Regions from separate parts of the Psychrobacillus sp. NPDC093180 genome, predicted to be linked through region 2. Evidence: a T-box and tRNA genes for the amino acid it is inferred to sense, from the RefSeq annotation. Region 2 holds a T-box; the other holds one or more tRNA genes.
The links. A T-box is a leader RNA that pairs with one kind of tRNA and senses whether it is charged. The one in region 2 lies ahead of metG (methionine--tRNA ligase), so its partner is inferred to be a tRNA-Met.

Region 1: it has a tRNA-Met gene. The T-box ahead of metG (methionine--tRNA ligase) is inferred to sense a tRNA for this amino acid. The anticodon was not compared.

The regions. Positions count from the first base shown of each region.
Region 1 is NZ_JBIVOJ010000001.1:52-10,339, forward strand. Features, by position in the region: partial or broken rRNA gene ACIP9W_RS00005 (23S ribosomal RNA) at 1-42, shown strand, start outside; rRNA gene rrf (5S ribosomal RNA) at 167-282, shown strand; tRNA gene ACIP9W_RS00015 (tRNA-Val) at 322-397, shown strand; tRNA gene ACIP9W_RS00020 (tRNA-Thr) at 410-485, shown strand; tRNA gene ACIP9W_RS00025 (tRNA-Lys) at 492-567, shown strand; tRNA gene ACIP9W_RS00030 (tRNA-Leu) at 586-670, shown strand; tRNA gene ACIP9W_RS00035 (tRNA-Gly) at 688-762, shown strand; tRNA gene ACIP9W_RS00040 (tRNA-Leu) at 778-866, shown strand; tRNA gene ACIP9W_RS00045 (tRNA-Arg) at 885-961, shown strand; tRNA gene ACIP9W_RS00050 (tRNA-Pro) at 969-1,045, shown strand; tRNA gene ACIP9W_RS00055 (tRNA-Ala) at 1,057-1,132, shown strand; tRNA gene ACIP9W_RS00060 (tRNA-Met) at 1,154-1,227, shown strand; tRNA gene ACIP9W_RS00065 (tRNA-Ile) at 1,234-1,310, shown strand; tRNA gene ACIP9W_RS00070 (tRNA-Ser) at 1,323-1,415, shown strand; tRNA gene ACIP9W_RS00075 (tRNA-Met) at 1,444-1,520, shown strand; tRNA gene ACIP9W_RS00080 (tRNA-Asp) at 1,524-1,599, shown strand; tRNA gene ACIP9W_RS00085 (tRNA-Phe) at 1,658-1,733, shown strand; tRNA gene ACIP9W_RS00090 (tRNA-Gly) at 1,741-1,814, shown strand; tRNA gene ACIP9W_RS00095 (tRNA-Ile) at 1,820-1,896, shown strand; tRNA gene ACIP9W_RS00100 (tRNA-Asn) at 1,901-1,975, shown strand; tRNA gene ACIP9W_RS00105 (tRNA-Ser) at 1,982-2,072, shown strand; tRNA gene ACIP9W_RS00110 (tRNA-Glu) at 2,082-2,153, shown strand; tRNA gene ACIP9W_RS00115 (tRNA-Asn) at 2,372-2,446, shown strand; tRNA gene ACIP9W_RS00120 (tRNA-Ser) at 2,453-2,543, shown strand; tRNA gene ACIP9W_RS00125 (tRNA-Glu) at 2,552-2,623, shown strand; gene ACIP9W_RS00130 (ammonium transporter) at 3,678-4,946, opposite strand; gene ACIP9W_RS00135 (P-II family nitrogen regulator) at 4,966-5,307, opposite strand; gene ACIP9W_RS00140 (1,4-dihydroxy-2-naphthoate polyprenyltransferase) at 5,480-6,391, opposite strand; gene ACIP9W_RS00145 (isochorismate synthase) at 6,551-7,912, shown strand; gene menD (2-succinyl-5-enolpyruvyl-6-hydroxy-3-cyclohexene-1-carboxylic-acid synthase) at 7,905-9,617, shown strand; gene menH (2-succinyl-6-hydroxy-2,4-cyclohexadiene-1-carboxylate synthase) at 9,605-10,288, shown strand, end outside.
Region 2 is NZ_JBIVOJ010000007.1:7,537-17,824, forward strand. Features, by position in the region: gene ACIP9W_RS11465 (ATP-binding cassette domain-containing protein) at 1-134, shown strand, start outside; gene ACIP9W_RS11470 (GNAT family N-acetyltransferase) at 179-613, shown strand; gene ACIP9W_RS11475 (alpha/beta fold hydrolase) at 853-1,875, opposite strand; gene ACIP9W_RS11480 (DUF2975 domain-containing protein) at 2,107-2,589, shown strand; gene ACIP9W_RS11485 (helix-turn-helix domain-containing protein) at 2,599-2,811, shown strand; gene ACIP9W_RS11490 (GNAT family N-acetyltransferase) at 2,992-3,504, opposite strand; T-box leader at 3,697-3,936, shown strand; gene metG (methionine--tRNA ligase) at 3,983-5,623, shown strand; gene rraA (ribonuclease E activity regulator RraA) at 5,733-6,215, shown strand; gene ACIP9W_RS11505 (hypothetical protein) at 6,291-7,070, opposite strand; gene ACIP9W_RS11510 (ATP-binding cassette domain-containing protein) at 7,072-7,944, opposite strand; gene ACIP9W_RS11515 (GntR family transcriptional regulator) at 7,941-8,282, opposite strand; gene ACIP9W_RS11520 (DNA-3-methyladenine glycosylase I) at 8,493-9,071, shown strand; gene ACIP9W_RS11525 (cation:proton antiporter) at 9,112-10,245, opposite strand.

The DNA of each region.
Region 1 (10,288 bases), on a different contig from region 2:
ACGTGCAGCTGACGAATACTAATCGATCGAGGACTTAACCAAATTGTATTTATTTGTTTAAAAATGTCGTTTATCCAGTTTTGAAAGAATATTTTTTTTAAAAAAACACTTGAAATTTTCTACAAAGTTGTTATAATAAAACTTGTCTTTCAAATAATTATTCAAGTCTAGTGATGAAGGCGAAGAGGTCACACCCGTTCCCATACCGAACACGGAAGTTAAGCTCTTCAGCGCCGATGGTAGTTGGGGGTTTCCCCCTGTGAGAGTAGGACGTCGCTAGGCTTGCAATAAGTACATAGTACAAATTAATTTTAATACCCAGGAGGATTAGCTCAGCTGGGAGAGCATCTGCCTTACAAGCAGAGGGTCGGCGGTTCGAGCCCGTCATCCTCCACCATATTTATTCTTCGCCGGAGTAGCTCAACTGGTAGAGCAACTGACTTGTAATCAGTAGGTTGAGGGTTCAAGTCCTTTCTCCGGCACCATTGTACGAGCCATTAGCTCAGTTGGTAGAGCATCTGACTTTTAATCAGAGGGTCGTAGGTTCGAATCCTACATGGCTCACCATTTTTAAAAAATATCCATGCGGGTGTGGCGGAACTGGCAGACGCACTAGACTTAGGATCTAGCGCCGCAAGGCGTGGGGGTTCGACTCCCTTCACCCGCACCATTTAATTTCATAACCGAGCGGAAGTAGTTCAGTGGTAGAACACCACCTTGCCAAGGTGGGGGTCGCGAGTTCGAACCTCGTCTTCCGCTCCAAAGATTCATCAAAGTGCCGGGGTGGCGGAACTGGCAGACGCACAGGACTTAAAATCCTGCGGTAGGTGACTACCGTACCGGTTCGATTCCGGTCCTCGGCACCACTTTTATGAAAAATATATGCGCCCGTAGCTCAATTGGATAGAGCGTCTGACTACGGATCAGAAGGTTGTGGGTTCGACTCCTGCCGGGCGCGCCATATATTACGGGAAGTAGCTCAGCTTGGTAGAGCACTTGGTTTGGGACCAAGGGGTCGCAGGTTCGAATCCTGTCTTCCCGACCAGTCCAAAAAATGGGGCCTTAGCTCAGCTGGGAGAGCGCCTGCCTTGCACGCAGGAGGTCAGCGGTTCGATCCCGCTAGGCTCCACCATATTATTAAAGTAAAATTCTTGGCGGTGTAGCTCAGTTGGCTAGAGCACTCGGTTCATACCCGAAAGGTCGTGGGTTCGACTCCCTCTGCCGCTATATTTAGGACCTTTAGCTCAGTTGGTTAGAGCAGACGGCTCATAACCGTCCGGTCGCAGGTTCGAGTCCTGCAAGGTCCACCATCAACATATTCCGGAGGAATACCCAAGTCTGGCTGAAGGGATCGGTCTTGAAAACCGACAGGCGGGTCATACCGCGCGGGGGTTCGAATCCCTCTTCCTCCTCCATTTTTAAAACTAATACATATATTATTATCGCGGGGTGGAGCAGTTCGGTAGCTCGTCGGGCTCATAACCCGAAGGTCACAGGTTCAAATCCTGTCCCCGCAACCAAATGGTCCCGTGGTGTAGCGGTTAACATGCCTGCCTGTCACGCAGGAGATCGCCGGTTCGATCCCGGTCGGGACCGCCATTAAATTAATTTAAGTTTATTAGTTTTAGATTTAGGACAAGTAAATAAAAATTGAAGAGGCTCAGTAGCTCAGTCGGTAGAGCAAAGGACTGAAAATCCTTGTGTCGGCGGTTCGATTCCGTCCTGAGCCACCATAGTAATGCGGGTGTAGTTTAGTGGTAAAACCTCAGCCTTCCAAGCTGATGATGAGAGTTCGATTCTCTTCACCCGCTCCAATAATGGGCCTATAGCTCAGCTGGTTAGAGCGCACGCCTGATAAGCGTGAGGTCGATGGTTCGAGTCCATTTAGGCCCACCATTATTCCGAAGTAGCTCAGTGGTAGAGCAATCGGCTGTTAACCGATCGGTCGTAGGTTCGAGTCCTACCTTCGGAGCCAACATATGGGGAAGTACTCAAGTGGCTGAAGAGGCGCCCCTGCTAAGGGTGTAGGTCGGGCAACCGGCGCGAGGGTTCAAATCCCTCCTTCTCCGCCATATATGTTTGGCCCCTTGGTCAAGCGGTTAAGACACCGCCCTTTCACGGCGGTAACACGGGTTCGAATCCCGTAGGGGTCATTTTAAAGCATGTATCCTATTAGGAAACATGCTTTTTTCAATCTTTAAGAGTGATCAATATCATTTAATAAGTAGCTTTTTCTATTTCTGTAAAACTTAATGAGAGTTCGATTTTTTCTCTCTATACCTTTAATAAGAGGTCAATTAGTCTCCTGATTAAAGCGTATGCCTAAAAACTTGAGGTCAATGCTTTTAGTCCAATTTAGGATTATTATTATTCCGAAGTAGCTCAGTGGTAGAGCAATCGGCTGTTAACCGATTGGTCGTAGGTTCGAGTCCTACCTTCGGAGCCAATATATGGGGAAGTACTCAAGTGGCTGAAGAGGCGCCCCTGCTAAGGGTGTAGGTCGGGCAACCGGCGCGAGGGTTCAAATCCCTCCTTCTCCGCCATATAGTTTGGCCCCTTGGTCAAGCGGTTAAGACACCGCCCTTTCACGGCGGTAACACGGGTTCGAATCCCGTAGGGGTCATTATAAAAAGCATGTTTCCAATTAGGAAGCATGCTTTTTTCATTGGTTAGGAAACTATAAAAGGTTTAGACATGAGGGAACTTTTTAAAAAGATTATAAGGAACGACATGCTTTAATTTAATCGTGGTATAGGGAAACTGCGAAGTAGTGAATGGAATGAAGAATCCGCTAAGATTTCCGCTGCAGGGCGTACGCTTTCCGCCGGCTTGGCTTCAGTCGCTTCCTTCGCTACGCTCTGTCCAGGGTCTTCAGCTCAAGCTATTCCGGCTGGAGTCGACGCCCTTTCGCTACAATCTATGGAGGATAACGCTATCTAATCAGCGTCACTGTTTAACAAATGAAACTTATTCAGATGTTCTCCAACTAATAAATTCCAATAAATGGTTTAATGTGACATAATGAGCTGCGAACACGACAAAGTCCTACGTGAACGCGACAAAGCCGAGCAAGCGGAAGCTTTTTATAAAGTAATCCTAAATAACGTTCATCCATATCGGCGTCTCACTCCAAGTAAACTTGTTTTATGAAAATTGGTTGCTCTCAGAAGTAATTTGGTTGCTTTAGACTAGACCTAGTTGCTCTCAACAGTGATTTGGTCGCTCACAGACTAGAATTGGTTGCCTTCGATAGCTGTTTGGTTGCCCTTAGCCATTTATTGGATTTGCCTAGTCAAAAAACTGTTGATGATTATGTTTTTAGCAAGTCGATCATTAATAAAAAAGATATTGCCATTGATTTTCGCTACAAGCGGCGACTCCTGTGGAGGCCAACAGGACGTTGGTTTCAAAGGCGTTGCCACACGATGTGGCGCTCTTAGCCTTTATTCCCTGGGCTAATGAGACATCCCAATGACGCCCAAAGCGGAAGGGATGGCTCATCGCTCACCCCACGGAAAGCATCCGAATGTAGCGAAAATCACGGCGGATACCTAATAAAGCTTTACCGCACAGTTTCCCTATTCTCTGCGTTATTCCATTTAATCGTTCCCATAAGCTAAATTGTCCAGAGGTAGGTACTTTAGCAGTTTTGTTCTGTCTTCAGAAGAATGAGAACCCTAATTAGTAGCTTTTCCTAGTTCCGTTAAGCGTTGAGCAAATCCTTCTGTTTTTGTGCTAATGCCAGGAAATACATCGTTCAGTTCATATGCTTGGGAACCATGCTCTACAAAATCAAGTCCAGCAGTTTCCTCCTCATTGGATACACGAATCGGACTAAATACTTTTACGGCAAACAAAAAGCCGGAAACAGTAATAGAAACCCAAACAATAACAGCTAAAATTCCTAATATCTGAACAACGATCAAGCTCGCTCCTCCACCTACAAAGAGTCCACTTGAAGTTTCAAATAGTCCAACAGCTATCGTTCCCCAAATCCCAGTTATCCCATGAACTGCTATTGCTCCAACAGGATCATCGACTTTTAATATAACATCTAAGAAGCGAACTCCTTCTGTCATAATAATACCTGCAAGTAAACCAATTAAGATAGAACTCATGAGAGAGACATTAGCAGCACCAGCCGTAATACTTACTAAACCTGCTAGTGCACCGTTTAAAGTAAGAGAGGCGTCCAATTTTTTAAATCTTAGTTTCGTATAAAAAGCGGTAGATAAAACTCCGGCAGAAGCAGCAAATAAAGTATTTGCAATAATTTGAGGGACAAGAGTAGGGTCGGCAGCTAAGGTACTTGCTCCATTAAATCCAAACCAGCCAACCCATAAGATGAAAACTCCTAAAGCACCGAGAGGAATACTGTGGCCAGGTATAACATTCACTTTACCATTGCTATATTTTCCGAGGCGAGGACCTAAAAGTGTTGCTGCTACGAAAGCTCCGATGGCTCCTGTTAAGTGAACGACTGTAGAACCTGCAAAATCAATAAAACCAAGTTTAGCTAACCATCCGCCTCCCCAAATCCAGTGACCTACAACAGGGTAGATAATTCCAGTCATTGCTACTACTAAAAATAAATAAGAAGATAGCTTCATTCGCTCAGCAACTGCACCTGAAATAATGGTTGCACAAGTTGCAGCAAAAACCGATTGGAAAACGAAGAAACCCATATCCTCTCTACCAAATAGTGTAAACCCATCCGTACCTATTGCACCAAAGAAAGATTCACCAAACATAAACCCAAACCCTACGAGGAAATATAGAAGAGCGCCAAGCGATACTGTAAGAAAGTTTTTCATTAAAATATTCAGTGTATTTTTAGAACGCGTAAAACCTGCTTCGAGCATTGCAAATCCTGCATGCATAAAAAATACTAAAATAGCACCTAACATCATCCACAACATGTCGATTGAATGTTGAACCATTTCTATTGTCATAAAATCCTCTCCTTTAGTTTACGGCAACTGCACCGCGTTCTTTTGTTCTTATACGGATTGCTTCATCGACTGGTAAAACAAATATTTTTCCATCACCAACTTCATTAGTAGATGCGTGATTCAAAATGGCTTCTACCAGCTTCTCTACTAAATGATCTTCTACGACCATTTCATGCTTCAATTTTGTATGAAATTCCATTTCATAGTTGTTCCCACGAAATAAGCCAGTGCGTCCTTCTTGGCGGCCGCAACCGGCAATTTCTGTCACGCTTAGCCCGTCAATCCCTTCTAATGCAAGTGCTTGACGAACTTCCGAAAATACATCTGGGCGAATAATTGTTTCAATTTTTTTCATTTTGCATCCTCCTAATGTAAGAATATATAACATCATATTATAAAAGATAAAAAATGTAAATGATATTCTGAAAATTATGTTAGTTTATATAACATCAATTTATGATGCTTATAAAAAATAGCCATAAAAAAACGCAAGAAGAAAAGTGTTTCTTTTTCTTCTTGCGCTTTTCTTATAAGAAGTAACCGATTAATAAACCTATTCCTAAAAGGAATACAAAAATTGTATTAGTCAGTGCTGTATCTTTCATAGCAGGAGCTACTTCAAGCGGATTATCTTTTTCTCTGAATAGTTTAATCGCATGCAATGGTTTTTTTATACTTAATATAACGAGTAATGACCATGGTGTAATAATTTGTAGTAAGACTAAGCCTACAATCCAAAGATAAGATATGATAAAATAAGAAGCCAAAATTGTAATAGCATTTTTTCTACCTACAAGAATCGCCATCGTTTTTCTGCCGCCTTTTGTATCTTCCTCAAGATCTCGGATATTATTAGAAAGCATAATCGCGGCTACAAGTAGTGCACTTGGAATAGAAAGCAAGATGGCAAAATTAGGAACAGAACCAACTTGGATGAAAGTCGCTATTAAAACAATAAGCATACCCATTACTACACCACTAAAAAATTCACCAAATGGTGTATAGGCGATAGGATAAGGTCCACCAGTATACAGATAGCCTATTAGCATACAAGCAGCACCAACAACAAGTAACATCCAAGAGGATTTATAGCAAATGTAGATACCTAGTAAACCAGCAAGTCCATATAATAGCAATGCTAACTGCATTACTGTTTTCGGTTTAACACCATTTCGCACAATTGCTCCACCTATACCCACGGATTCTTCACTATCAAGTCCGCGAGCAAAATCATAATACTCATTGAACATATTAGTAGCCGCTTGTATAAAAAGACAAGCAACTAACATTGCTAAAAATAATAGCCAGTTAATATTTGTGTAATAGAGTGCGATCATCGTTCCCAAAAAAACGGGAGCAAATGAAGCGGTTAATGTATGGGGTCTTGTTAATTTCCACCAGACGCGCCAACCTTTGTCGGCTTGTAGTTCATGTGACATAAAATTTTCTCTCCTTTTAAACAATCCATTATCAATATTAGCATATATTCGTTGCTAAATGTGTGCCGAAAAGTGTAGAAAGTTGTATGATAAAGGGTAGAGAAATAAAAAAGAAAACATCATGATTAACACCAAGATATTAATACGGAGGTAATTTTAATGCCGAAAACCACCGGTCAAAAGCAAACAACATTACGTTTTTATACAGAAACAATAGAAGTATCCAGATTATCAGCTCATGCTTTTTTTGAAGCGGGAGATGAAAAATATAAAGGCCAACGATTTTTTTGGCAAAACAAAGAAAAAACATTGACGCTTGTTGGCTTAGGTCATGCGCATACCATAGCAAATAACTTAGCAGATAATCGATATGCGGACATTGATTCTAAATGGAAAGAGCTATGTAATGCTTTAGTTAAAGAACAAGTAGATGTTTCGCCAATCTTATTTGGTGGATTTGCATTTGATCCTAAAAACACCATTACATCTGAATGGGATAATTTTCCGTCAGCATTCTTTGTAGTGGCGACATTCCAATTAGTAATTCAACAAGATAGAGCATTTGTAAGCATTCATTATATTACAAACGAGGAAGAGAGCGCGGATATATTTGAACGGTTACGGTTGGAAAGAGATGCGCTTATACACACTGCCCAAGTAAGAGAACTTCAAACTCATTCCAAACCAGCATTAGTAAAACGCGAAGATCGATTAAAAGAGCAGTATTTACATGCGGTGGAAGATGTAACAAAAAGGATTCGTGAGGATGAAGTGAATAAAGTAGTAATTGCTCGGTCTCTTAAGTTAATGTTTGAAAAGGATTTCTCTCCAGCAACAGCAATTTATCATGCTGCCATGGAACAACCAGAGAGTTATTTATTTGGTTTAGAAAATGGGGAGCAGATGTTTTTTGGAGCGACTCCAGAACGGCTAGTGAAAGTAGAAAACTCAAAAGCGCAGTCTGCGGGACTTGCAGGTTCTGTTAAACGTGGTAAAAATTCAGTGGAAGATAAAGCATTAGGGGAAGCCCTTCTTGCGGATCCTAAAAACTTAGGCGAACATAAATACGTAGTAGATATGATTCGTAAAGTATTTGAGCAGTATTGTAAAGAATTGAAAGTACCACCAAGACCAAAGCTTATGAAAATTAGAGATATCCAACATCTATATACGCCGATCGAGGGGCATTTGAAAAAGGATTCCTCTTTATTTGAATTAGTACAAGCTTTACATCCAACACCAGCCTTAGGGGGCGAACCGCGTCAAGAAGCGATTAGCATAATTCGTGAATCCGAACAAATGAATCGTGGCTATTATGCAGCTCCAATTGGTTGGATTAATACAGAAGGGGACGGTGAGTTTGCGGTCGGCATCCGTTCCGCATTAATCGAAAATGAATATGCGTATTTATATGCGGGCGGCGGAATTGTAGCAGAATCCTCTTCTATGGAAGAATTTGAAGAAACACGTGTGAAATTTAGACCAATGCTGCGCACGCTTGGAGGAAATATGAATGACTAACATCGAGTATTTAACATCCTATGTAAATCAATTTGTAGAAACAATTAAACAGGCTGGTGTTAAACATATTGTAATGTGTCCCGGTTCCAGATCTACACCTCTGGCTTATGGCTTTGCAAAAAGCGACGGCTTTGCATTTTATCGTCAGACAGATGAACGATCGGCCGGTTACTTTGCATTAGGTATTGCAAAAGCAATAAAGGAGCCAGTTGTGCTTCTTTGCACTTCTGGAACGGCTGCAGCGAATTTCTTCCCTGCTATTGTGGAAGCTTTTTACGCACGGGTTCCGTTACTGGTGGTGACTGCAGACCGTCCACATGAATTACGGGAAGTCGGGGCGCCGCAAGCAATCGATCAAATACATCTTTTTGGGAAGCATGTCAAATGGTCTGTTGACTTTCCTCTTCCAGAAGTGGATACAGCGGGTTTAGCCTTTATGGAGCGTCATATTCATCGTGCAGTGTCCACTTCGAAGTCTGCACCAATGGGACCAGTCCATATAAATGTACCTTTTAGAGAGCCACTATTGTTGAATATGGAGCAGTCATTACCTATAACTGAGATGCAAATATCAGAAGTAGGGAAGCTTGTCCCAAGTAGTGATTTTACTGCGTGGTATGTAGATCTACTAATGCGTGAAGATAAGGGATTACTTATTGTCGGAGATTCTATACATTCGACGGAAGGCTTTTGGGAATTTGCACGAACAGTTAAATGGCCTGTAGTAGTTGATCCACTTTCTAACTTACGAACATCGATACCTGATGATTGTATGGAATTATGTATTGATCAATATGATGCACTCTTGAAAAACGATGCATTTAAACAAACCGCTATTCCGAATGTTGTTATTCGTTTTGGGGCGCAGCCTGTTTCGAAGCCACTTACCTTATTTTTGAAGGCGTGCAAGCCAGAAGTATTTATAGTAGTAGATGAAAGTCCACTTTTCCGTGATTCTATTCATGCGGTAACGCATCATGTACAAGTAGCGACAAATACTTTATGGATACCGATTGAAGAAAAACAAGCCTCTAGTTATTTACACAATTGGTCAAAAGCGAATGATATCGCGACAAAACATATACAAGCGTATATAGCAAACGAGGAAGATGAAGGTGCATTGGCGGGTAGATTGTTTGAAGCACTTCCTGATGGGGTAGATTTGTTTGCTAGCAGTAGCATGCCAATCCGTGATGTAGATACTTTTTTCAATAAAACTAAGAAAGATGTTCAAATATATGCAAATAGAGGGACGAACGGAATTGATGGAGTAGTATCAACAGCATTAGGCGTTCAAGCTGTAACCAATCGACCTGGATATTTGCTTATCGGCGATCTTGCTTTTTTACATGATGTGAATGGGCTAATTGTGAGTAGATTCCATCAAACAAATTGTACAATTGTTATTATGAATAATGATGGAGGAGGTATCTTCTCTTATTTATCGCAGTCAACCGAAACACATTATTTTGAGCAATTATTCGGAACCCCTACTGGTTTAGAATTTTCACATATTGCAGCTATGTATGATGCCCAGTATGACGCTGTGCATACGAAGGAAGCATTCCAACAAGCATTGATGCAGCCTAAGACGACAGATATCCGTATTATAGAAGTATTTACGAATCGACAAGTCAATACAGAAACGCATCGAAAATTATGGGTGGGAATTTCGGAGGAGTTAGATTCTAGTTGGAAAGTATAAATGTGATGGTTCGTTCGATCAATATGCATATCAAGCGATATAATATCGGAGCTACCAAAAAAGTTGTCTGTTTACATGGATTTACAGGTTCTAGTAGTACTTGGGAGGAAGTAATTAGTAATCTTCCTTCTTCGGTCGAAGTATTGGCAATTGATCTAATCGGGCATGGACAGACGGATAAGCCAGTCGATTCTGCCCGTTATAATGTCGATGAACAAATAGAAGACCTTCATGCGATCTTTCAACAATTGGAGTGGACTCATTTTACGCTTGTCGGTTACTCGATGGGAGGACGCTTAGCGTTAGCCTATACCGCTAAATATCCTGTAGATAGATTAATACTAGAGAGTAGCTCTCCAGGCCTCGCAGACGATGGGGAACGACAGAAAAGAAAGTTGTCGGATGAGTTGCTTGCAGAACGTATTACGAAAGAAGGAGTTATTTCTTTCGTTGACTTTTGGGAGAATATACCTTTATTCCAAACGCAAAAAAAGCTGTCTCCTGAACAGCAAGCAAATATTCGTAAGGAAAGACTTGCTCAGTCAGCAGTTGGTCTTAGCAATAGTTTGAAAGGATTTAGTACAGGAGTGCAACCTTCTTATTGGGGAATACTAAGTGATATAACAATCCCGGTATTATTAGTGACTGGAGAGCTGGATGTAAAGTTTTGT
Region 2 (10,288 bases):
TAGATGTACGGGGATATGATTCCAAGAAATTAGGGGATATTGTAGAGTTTCTAAAAGTAAACCAAGTAACTGAGTTTAGTTTTGGGAAAGTAACATTGAATGACTTGTATTCTATGCATTATCAAGAGGGATGATATAGATTTTGTTTTTCTATAACTAAAATCGGAGTGATTAAAGAGTGCTTATACGATACGCAAACAAAACAGATCTTGCCGATATAACATTCCTCATATCTGAACTAGGATACGAGGCTACCGAAACAGAAGTAACGCACAGATTATCCACGTTAGATGGCAATCCAGATTACCATACAATTGTTGTGGAAATGGATAATAGAGTTGTAGGATTACTCGGCTTACATATTGGATTAGCTTATGAATTCAGTGGCTGTTATGGAAGAGTTGTATGCTTAGTTGTAAATCACCAATATAGAAAAAGTGGTATTGGTAAAAGATTGATTGAAAAAGCAAAAGAAATTGTAACTGAGCAGGGGGGAAGTACAATCGTATTAAATAGTGGAAACCGAAGCGAAAGAGAAGATGCGCATAAGTTTTATTTGGACAATGGTTTTGTTTCTAAAAGTACTGGTTTTGTAATGAAGATTCAAATATAGAAGAGATGTTTTGATGTATGAAAAATATTATATTAAATAAAAACACCTGGAGTTGAAAAGAGGGTATACAATACCTAAAGCCAACTTGAATGGGAAGAAGACAAAAGAACGTCTTATTTAACCATGATGCCTCCGCGGTTTATATAGCAGGAAAAGGAGAAGTACAAGTAGTTACGTTAAAGTAAAGTTTGATAAGAATCCCTTCTATACGTTTCTTTAAAGAAGGGATCTTTTTTGATTTATTTTAAAAAAGTATGAACCATCCATTCGTGAAACTTTTCCTTCTCTTCAAATTGTGGATAATGAGCTGATTGGTCAAAAGAAATAAATTCCTTTCGATCCGCTTCAATCTTATCAAAATAGTTTTTCGCTGCATGAGATGAAGTCATATAATCATACTTCCCCATGACGAAATAGAAAGGGATTTCAAGCTTTGTTACAATAGTAGGAAGTGGATTTTCCAATATATCCTTGAGCAACTTTTGTTGAGTATAGGACATTCCATAATTATAACGAATGACATCTAATAAATTATACTCACTGCTCAGTAAAACACTAATGTTATCCCCAGGGTTTTCAATAAGTCTTGTAGCTCCACCATATTTCATCACATAACTTCGTGGGGTAACTATTTCACCGTTTTGGATTTGCTCGGTCAATCCTTGTAAATAGAAAGCATCCTCCGTATTACCATCCTGCTGAGCCTGACCGATCACATAGTTCAAACCATTCATCTCACTTTCAATGGTATCGCTCATCTGCCCGATCCCAATATATGCTTCATATTTTTCGGGGGCTATATCGGCAGCCTGCATTCCAATATATGTACCAGCAGAATGGGCCATCAAGATGACCTTTTCTTTTCCAAGACGATTTGATATGTAGTCGGTCATAGCCAACAAGTCCTCTACTAATAGATCGGTCGATAGATTCGAATAGTCTTCCCCGAAATGATACGATTTTCCGCTTGCTCTTTGGTCGTAATGAACGACCGTAAAATTTGTTTCCAATAAGTCTTGATATGTATCGACATATGGTATTTCAGGGGTTCCAGGACCACCGTGCACAACAAGAATGACGGGATTATCCTTATCATTACCACGTATCATAATTTCGTGTTTACTACCATTTATCTCTACTTTGTCTAATACACTAATGCTATTCTCTCCTTTAATCTGCTGCGTCCATGTGGGAGAAAAAAGTGCTATTACTACCGATATTATCATTATTAATCCGAAATATTTCAATATTTTTTTGGTCATATTCATATGGTTTCTCCCTCCTTTCACTAGAATTATTCCTTCATAAGTAAATATAGCATTTGGATATAGATTTTTTGTAAGCCTCCAGGCTGATATTGGCTGCATCTTAAGTATGAAATAATTTCATTTTAATTAACAATAAAATAACTTCATAAATTAATAAAAATTTATTGTAAATCGATAAATAATGTGTTAATTTAAAATGGACAATAAATAAGTGAGGTGTCTTTTTTGAAACGAGGAACAACATTATTTTTAAAGTTAGCGCTAATTGTGATGGGAATCCCCGTGCTTGCTTTATGTATCTTTGTAGTGCCGGAGATAGCAAATTTTGTAACTGAATTGTATCCAGATCACGCGTATTTGAAATATATCGTTTATCTCGATTTGTATGCAGCGGCAATACCTTTTTACTTTGCTCTGTATCAAGCTTATAAACTTTTAAGTTATATTGACCAAAATGAAGCCTTCTCGGAATTATCTGTAACTGCTTTAAAGAAGATAAAATACAGTGCAAATACAATTAGTATTTTGTTTGTAATAGGAATGCCAATTATCTATATGATCGCAGAGATGGATGATGCTCCAGGTATAATACTAATTGGAATGGTACTAATCTTTGCTACACTCGTGATTGCAGTCTTTGCGGCAGTTCTGCAAAAGCTATTAAAAAATGCCATAGATATAAAATCTGAAAATGATTTAACGGTCTGAGGTGAGGATATGGCGATTATTATAAATATTGATGTAATGTTAGCAAAACGAAAAATGAGCGTTACGGAGCTTTCGGAACGGGTTGGAATTACGATGGCTAACCTTTCCATTTTAAAAAACGGAAAAGCAAAAGCAGTACGTCTTTCTACTTTAGAAGCAATATGTAAAGCTTTGGATTGTCAGCCAGGGGATATTTTAGAGTACAAAAGTGACGAAGAATAAATTACAAAAAGAACATACATCAGGTCCTTTTTCTTTAACAATGGAATTGTCAATCCTAACTAGTTATAAGCTTAATAGATCCAAACCAATAGAAATAGAAATTGGTTTGGATCCATTTTTTACTTGACTGATTTTTCTGCTTCTGTTTAATTTCTGTACAATGGTTTGTGCTGAGTATTTTTATACTTCTATGGGATTTTCCGGTCCGTTAAGCTCTAATTGAAAAAAAGCTAAGTCAAGCCATCTATCGAATTTAAACCCTGCCTTATCGATGGTACCTGAGTGAACAAAGCCTAAGTTTTTGTGAAGGGCAATACTTTTTTCATTTGTCGCATCAATTCCAGCAATTAAGGTCTTGTACTCTCTTTCTTTGGCAATGGAGATTATCTCTTTTAATAAAGAAGATCCGATACCCTTTTTTCTGTATTCCTTATTTACATAAATGGAATGTTCAATGGAGTATTTATAGGCTGGCCATGGTCTAAAGGGACCGAATGTTGCAAATCCAGCCACTTTATTATCTAGCTCGAACACTAATATTGGGTAGCCTTCATTCATCTTTTGTTCATACCATGCTTTTCTATTTTCAATTGTTTGAGGTTCATATGAGTAAACTGCTGTAGTATGGACAATAGCGTCATTATAGATTTCTAAAATGTCCATTAAATCTTTTGGAGTTGCTTCCCTTATCATATTTTTCTTCCTCCTACGAAATGTTTTCTCTATTTATTTTAGTGCTCTTTATACAAAACGTAAATTCGAATTATTTTACGGTAAGACTGTATTTGGAGAAACATGGACTAAAGAAAATACAGCTATGAAAGAAATTTATAATTTGAATATTGCAATTTAATTTCTGAATTGATAGAATTATTTCATATGAATACCTTTGCGTTGAAAAGGAAGAGTAAGTAAGTGGATTTTACAAAGAGAGCCTCTGATGGTGGGAAAGAGGCAAATGAACCTTACCGAATATGACCTTTGAGCTTCGTACCGAAAGAACAGTAGGCTACGACGAGAACGGCACTCGTTATAACAGCAGCAGTATGAACACGTACTGAGTAAGGCAGATAGTGTGAGCTATTTGCAAATTTAGGTGGTAACACGAGTCTACTCGTCCTAATCGTTTTTACGATTAGGGCGTTTTTTTATTTTAAAGGAGGTTTTATAATTGTCAATTTTAATCGGTGGCGCTTGGCCGTATGCAAATGGATCGCTGCATTTAGGACATATTGCAGCACTTTTACCGGGGGATATTTTAGCGAGATACTTTCGTCAAAAAGGAGAGGATGTATTATACGTTTCAGGGAGTGATTGTAACGGCACACCAATTTCGATTCGTGCCAATCAAGAACGTACAACCGTAAAAGCAATTGCAGATCATTATCATCATGAATTTGTGGATTCTTTTCAAAAACTTGGTTTTAGCTTTGATTTATACACACGAACAGATGATGACCATCACCACAAGTCCGTACAAAAAATATTTTTAACCTTGCTTAAAAATGGATTCTTATACAAAAAGAAAATTGAACAAGCATATTGCACGGTAGACGGGCAATTTTTACCCGATCGATTCGTTGAAGGCATATGTCCAAATTGCGGTGCTAAAGCAAGGGGAGATCAATGTGACAACTGCTCCACAATTTTAGATCCACTCGACCTGCTTGAAAAAAGGTGTAAAATTTGTGGGAATGAACCAGAAATTTGGGAAACAGAGCATTTCTATTTTTCGTTCAGTAAGTTTCAAAAGGAATTAGAGGGATACGTTGCAAAAGCAGAGTCTGAGAAACGTTGGAGAGATAATGCTATTGCTCTTACGAAACGTTATTTAGCAGAAGGACTTCCTGATCGGGCAGTGACAAGAGACTTACCAAATGGCATTGATGTACCAGTACCAGGATTTGAAGGGAAAAAGATTTACGTTTGGATTGAAGCGGTAGCAGGATATTATACGGCAAGTCTTGAATGGGGAAAACAGCATAATATAGACGTGACAAAATGGTGGAATGCGGATACGACTTCCTATTATATTCACGGAAAAGATAATATTCCATTTCATACGGTAATTTGGCCAGCCATCTTAATGGGTCTTGGAAATTTAGGAACTCCCACGAATATTATATCGAATGAGTATTTAACGCTTGAAAAACGAAAACTTTCTACCAGTCAAAATTGGGCGGTTTGGGTGCCGGATATTTTGCGGGATTACCATCCCGATTCCTTTCGTTATTTTTTAACGGTCAACGCTCCAGAAAATCGTGATACGGATTTCTCCTGGCGTGAATTTATTTACAGCCATAATAGTGAGTTGCTAGGTGCTTTCGCTAATTTTGTGAACCGTAACCTAAAGTTTATTGAAAAAACATTTGATTCAAAAGTACCTCAAGTAGAGGTAGATGCGACTATACAACAAGACATATCTTCTTTATATCCCACAGTGGGACGGTTAATAGAAGAGGGGCATTTGAAAAAAGCAATAGAAACTATTTTCGAAGCAGTCCGTGCTGCAAATCGTTATTTTGATGAAAGACAACCATGGGTTGCAGTGAATGATAACAAAATACATTGTGAAGAGACACTAGCCACTTGTGTATATATCATTCAAAATTTAGCTCAACTTTTACAACCTTTTCTACCTTTTGGATGTCAAGAAATTGGACATATGTTAAACGTAACAATAAATAAGTGGAATGTTATTGAAAAACTACCGTTACAAATCACATCTATCAAGCCATTATATGAACGCATTGATGTGAAACAAATTGAACTAGAACTAGAAAAACTAAAAGCAAATGCAAATAGAATATAATTTCTGTTATAAATAGGGAAGAGTTACAGACGATCCAGGAAAGTTTATGATGTATACTAGGAATGAATATTAACTAATATAAAAAAGAAAAGACGAGGAGGAAACGGCTTTGCTAGATTTTAAGACTACCGATTTATGCGACGATCATTCAGATTCCTTACAAATTTGTGATATCGAATTCCGTTCTTTCGGAAGAGAAACACGTTTTTCAGGAAAAATAGAAACAGTAAATGTTTTCGAGGATAATGTGCTCGTAGTCGAAGCACTAGAAAATGTAGAAGAAGGCTCTGTCGTTGTAGTAGACGGACATGGTTCTAAACGATGTGCACTCCTAGGCGATCGGCTAGCGGGCATCGCAGAGTCAAGAAAGTTAGCAGGAATAATTATTAATGGTTATGTGAGAGACTCCGCTGAGCTTGCTAAAATGAATGTGGGTATTCTAGCTTTAGGAACATATCCACTAAAAAGTAAAAAAGCTGGCAAGGGCGAGCGTAATGGTACACTTTACTTTGGTGGTATCGAATGGAAGCCAGGAGAGTATGTGTATACGGATGAGGACGGGGTTATTGTTTCTGAACAGGCCCTATTATAGTTTGTAGTAAGTAACAGATACCTTGACTAATTCAAAAGGCGTTCCCTATTTTCATAAAGGGAACGCTTTTAGTATTCACATTTTAATAGCTATGCGTTTAGTCAGTTGACGAATCATCCAGAATGTAAGACCTGCTAGAACGAATATACCTATTACAGCCACATATATAGGAAGTTGCAAGGAGGCGAACATATCATGGACAGGTAAGTCTAATGCAAGGCTGAGTAGTAGATCTTGTGCATAGATTATGAAGAACGCTAGGATAATACAGACTAGGCCAAATAGAACACCAAATCGATAAAACCCAGAGCCGATCAACCAACCGACGAGATAGTAGATAAAAATATTTAAAGCAAAGACGAAAATAGCTAATAGCCAATTACTTTGAAGGTCTATAAAAGGCGTGAAAACAATCGATAGAATTAGCTCAGCAACCATATTACCTTCATCACCCGTAGCATTGCCGAGTGAGCTATCCTTTAGAATTGAAAGGTCTATTAAATTTACTATAAATATTTGAATGACAGAAATAATGCTAGCAATGATTGGAATAGTGATGGAAAGAGCAACAGATGCTATAGCAGATCCTTTAAAATAATCTTTTCGTGTGACCCCATTACTCACATAATAAGGAAGGAACCCGTAAGAAGAGATTATGCCAATAACAAGCATGAAAATATTAGCTGCAATAAAAACTGCATCGAAATAATCGTTCATTTCAATTCCCTTAATAATAGAGAGGATCGCTTTAATAATCTGAACAACGAGAAGAACACCTAAAAAACCGAGTGCCCAAAAGAATTGAACCCAAAACATATCCGTGGCTACCTTGGGATAAATTGTTTTTTGATTCATCTTAGTTTCCCTCCTCAGTTAAGTGGATAAATAAATCCTGTAATGAAATTCGACCTACTTCGAGCCCTCTTTTTTGTGCATTTTTTCTTTCTAGATCAGTTAGTTCCCCATAAACCATGACAGATTTTGTATTACCTAACTGCTGCACATTTAGTAGTTTCATGGACTGTACAAACTCATCGACTTCGTTAGCGGCTCCAGTAATGGATACTCCTTTTGATAGGAGCGTTTCATAGTCTTCCTGTAAAACTAAACTTCCTTTATGCAAAATAAGCACTTCTTCAAAAAGATAATCCATTTCAGACACAAGATGGGTGGAAACAATTATTATTCTTGGATGCTTTGCTTGATCTTCCAGTAATTCTTGATAGAAAATTTCCCTTGTTGGTGCATCCATTCCTAAATATGCTTCGTCGAATATCGTAATTGGGGCACGACAAGCTAATCCTATAGTGACATTGAGTGCGGATTGCATTCCTTTTGATAATTCTTTTACTTTTTTATTTAGTGGTAAATGAAACTTTTGGATAAGATGCTGTGCGTATTCCTTATCAAAATGTGGACGGTATCTTTCCACACCTTCAAGGATTTCTTTTATGTTATCCGATTCTTCTTTATAGTCTTTACTGTATATAAAGGCCACTTGCTGCATGGCATTTGGATTTTCAAATGGTGTTTCTCCGTTAATAGTTAAAGAACCGGACGTTTGCTCTCGAAAAGAAGCTAGTATAGATAGAAGAGAGGTTTTTCCTGCACCGTTTCTCCCTAAAAATCCGTAAATTTTGTTATCACTTAAACGGAATGCTACTTCTCTTAATGCATGGTGATTTCCGTAAGTTAGACTTAAATCGGTTGCTTCTATCGTTAATGTCATGCTTTTTCACTTCCTTTTATTTTTTGGATGTATTCAATGATTTCCCGCTCAGATATCCCTAATTTTTCTGCTTCCTGCACTAATCCCACAATATAATCATCTACAAATGCATCTTTTCGCTTTTGAATGAGCTTCCTTTTTGCCCCTTCTGCTACAAACATTCCAATCCCTCGCTTTTTAAAAAGAATACCTTCATCTACTAACTGATTGACTCCTTTTGATACAGTGGCATGGTTGATTTTGTAAAAAGTCACTAGCTGATTTGTGGATGGAGCCTGTTCTCCTTCTTTCAGCTGATCGTTTACAATTTGATCTTCAATTTTCTCTCGAATTTGCATATATATTGGTTTGTCATGCTCAAGAAGTTTGCTCAATGGATTCACCACTTTTCTATTTAGCTATTATACTTATATGGTTATATACTTATGTGTATAACCATAATGCAATTGAATTTATATGTCAAGAAAGAAAAAAATATCTAGGTATTTTTATAGAACATACGTATGGTATACTCTCACTATAATAGATAGCATAAGGGGGAAGGACAAATGACTGGACGATGTGCGTGGGTAGTTACAAAAGAGCCTCTATATATCGAGTATCACGATAATGAATGGGGAGTACCTGTATATGACGATAGGCAGTTATTTGAAATGCTATGTCTTGAAGGGGCACAGGCGGGACTTAGTTGGTGGACGATTTTGCAAAAGCGAGAAAATTATCGACAAGCATTTGATCATTTTGATACAGAAAAAATTGCGCGTTACACAGATGAAAAAATGCAATCATTAAGAGAAGACACGGGGATTGTGCGGAATAAGCTAAAAATTCAAAGCGTCGTAACTAATGCCAAAGCATTTTTGAGAATTCAGAAGGAATATGGTTCATTTTCAAATTATATATGGAGCTTTGTCGATAACAAACCAATTGTGAATCATTGGAGGACAGCAAAAGAAGTACCGGTTTCAAGTGAAATAAGCGATTATATGAGCAAGCGATTGAAAAAAGATGGATTTAAATTTGTAGGGGGAACGATTTGTTATTCGTATATGCAGGCGGTAGGAATGGTGAATGATCATACGTTAGAGTGCTTTTGTCATCCTTCTAATATGAGAGTCCAAAAGTAAAAGAGTGCCAGGAACTATCTCAGGTTCCTGGCACAAATATTTAATCCCGATTTCCAAAAAATATTTTTAATAATGGAGGGGTAACAAGTGTTGTAACAATAACTACAATAATCATCGCTGTATAGTATTCTGTTGGTAATAGACCGCTCTCTAGTCCCATTGCGGCTAATATTAAAGCAACTTCTCCTCTTGATATCATTCCTGCCCCGATACCCATAGATGATCTCATCTGGAAGCCAGATAAACGAGCCCCAATACCTGAACCTAAGAATTTGGAAAGAATAGCAATTATGGAGAATACAACTATTAATCCAACTTGGTTTCCAATCCCATCAAACGATACGGCAAGACCAATACTGACAAAGAAGAACGGAACGAAAATTCCATATGCGATCGGCTCCACTTTATGCTCAATTTCTTCCTTAAATCTCGTTTGTGCAATAGCGATACCAGCAAAAAACGTCCCAATGATTCCTGCAATTCCAAGATACTCAGCAAAGTAGGCAAAACTAAAACATATGATTAGTCCAGCACTTAATGCTCCTTCTGTAACTTTAAACTTAGAAAATATTTGAATAAACTTCGGAACTAACCATTTAGAAGCTAAAATAATTAGGATGAAGAATAAGATTTTTTTCCCTATTAATAACCCGATACTTACATCTGTTCCAACGAAGAAGCTCATAGCAACAGCCATTAAAATTACAACAATGATATCATCTAAAACAGCTGCCCCGAGTAGGGTTGATCCTTCTTTACTATTTAACCACCCAAGCTCCTTTAAAGTTTGAACAGAAATACTGACCGAAGTTGCGGATAATAACAAACCGATAAAAATAGATTCTGAAACAGATAAACCGTAATATTGAGATCCGATATACCCACCTATGATTGGAGCAATAATACCTCCGATGGCAACGAGTGAAGCGGCTTTTAAATTACGATTTAAATCCTTCAAGTTCGTTTCTAACCCTGCCAAAAACATTAAAAGAAGAACACCGATTTGACTGAAGATAGAAACTATCTCTGTATCATGTACCCAGCCTAAGAGTGCCGGACCTAAAATAATCCCTACTATAATCTTACCTAACACAGATGGTTGCCCTAGTCGAATACTTAACTGACCAGCTACTTTTGTTGCGAGTAAAATGATAATTATTTGTACGATAAACACTAGTTTCCTCCTATAAAACAGTTTTCTGAACATAAAAAAATAC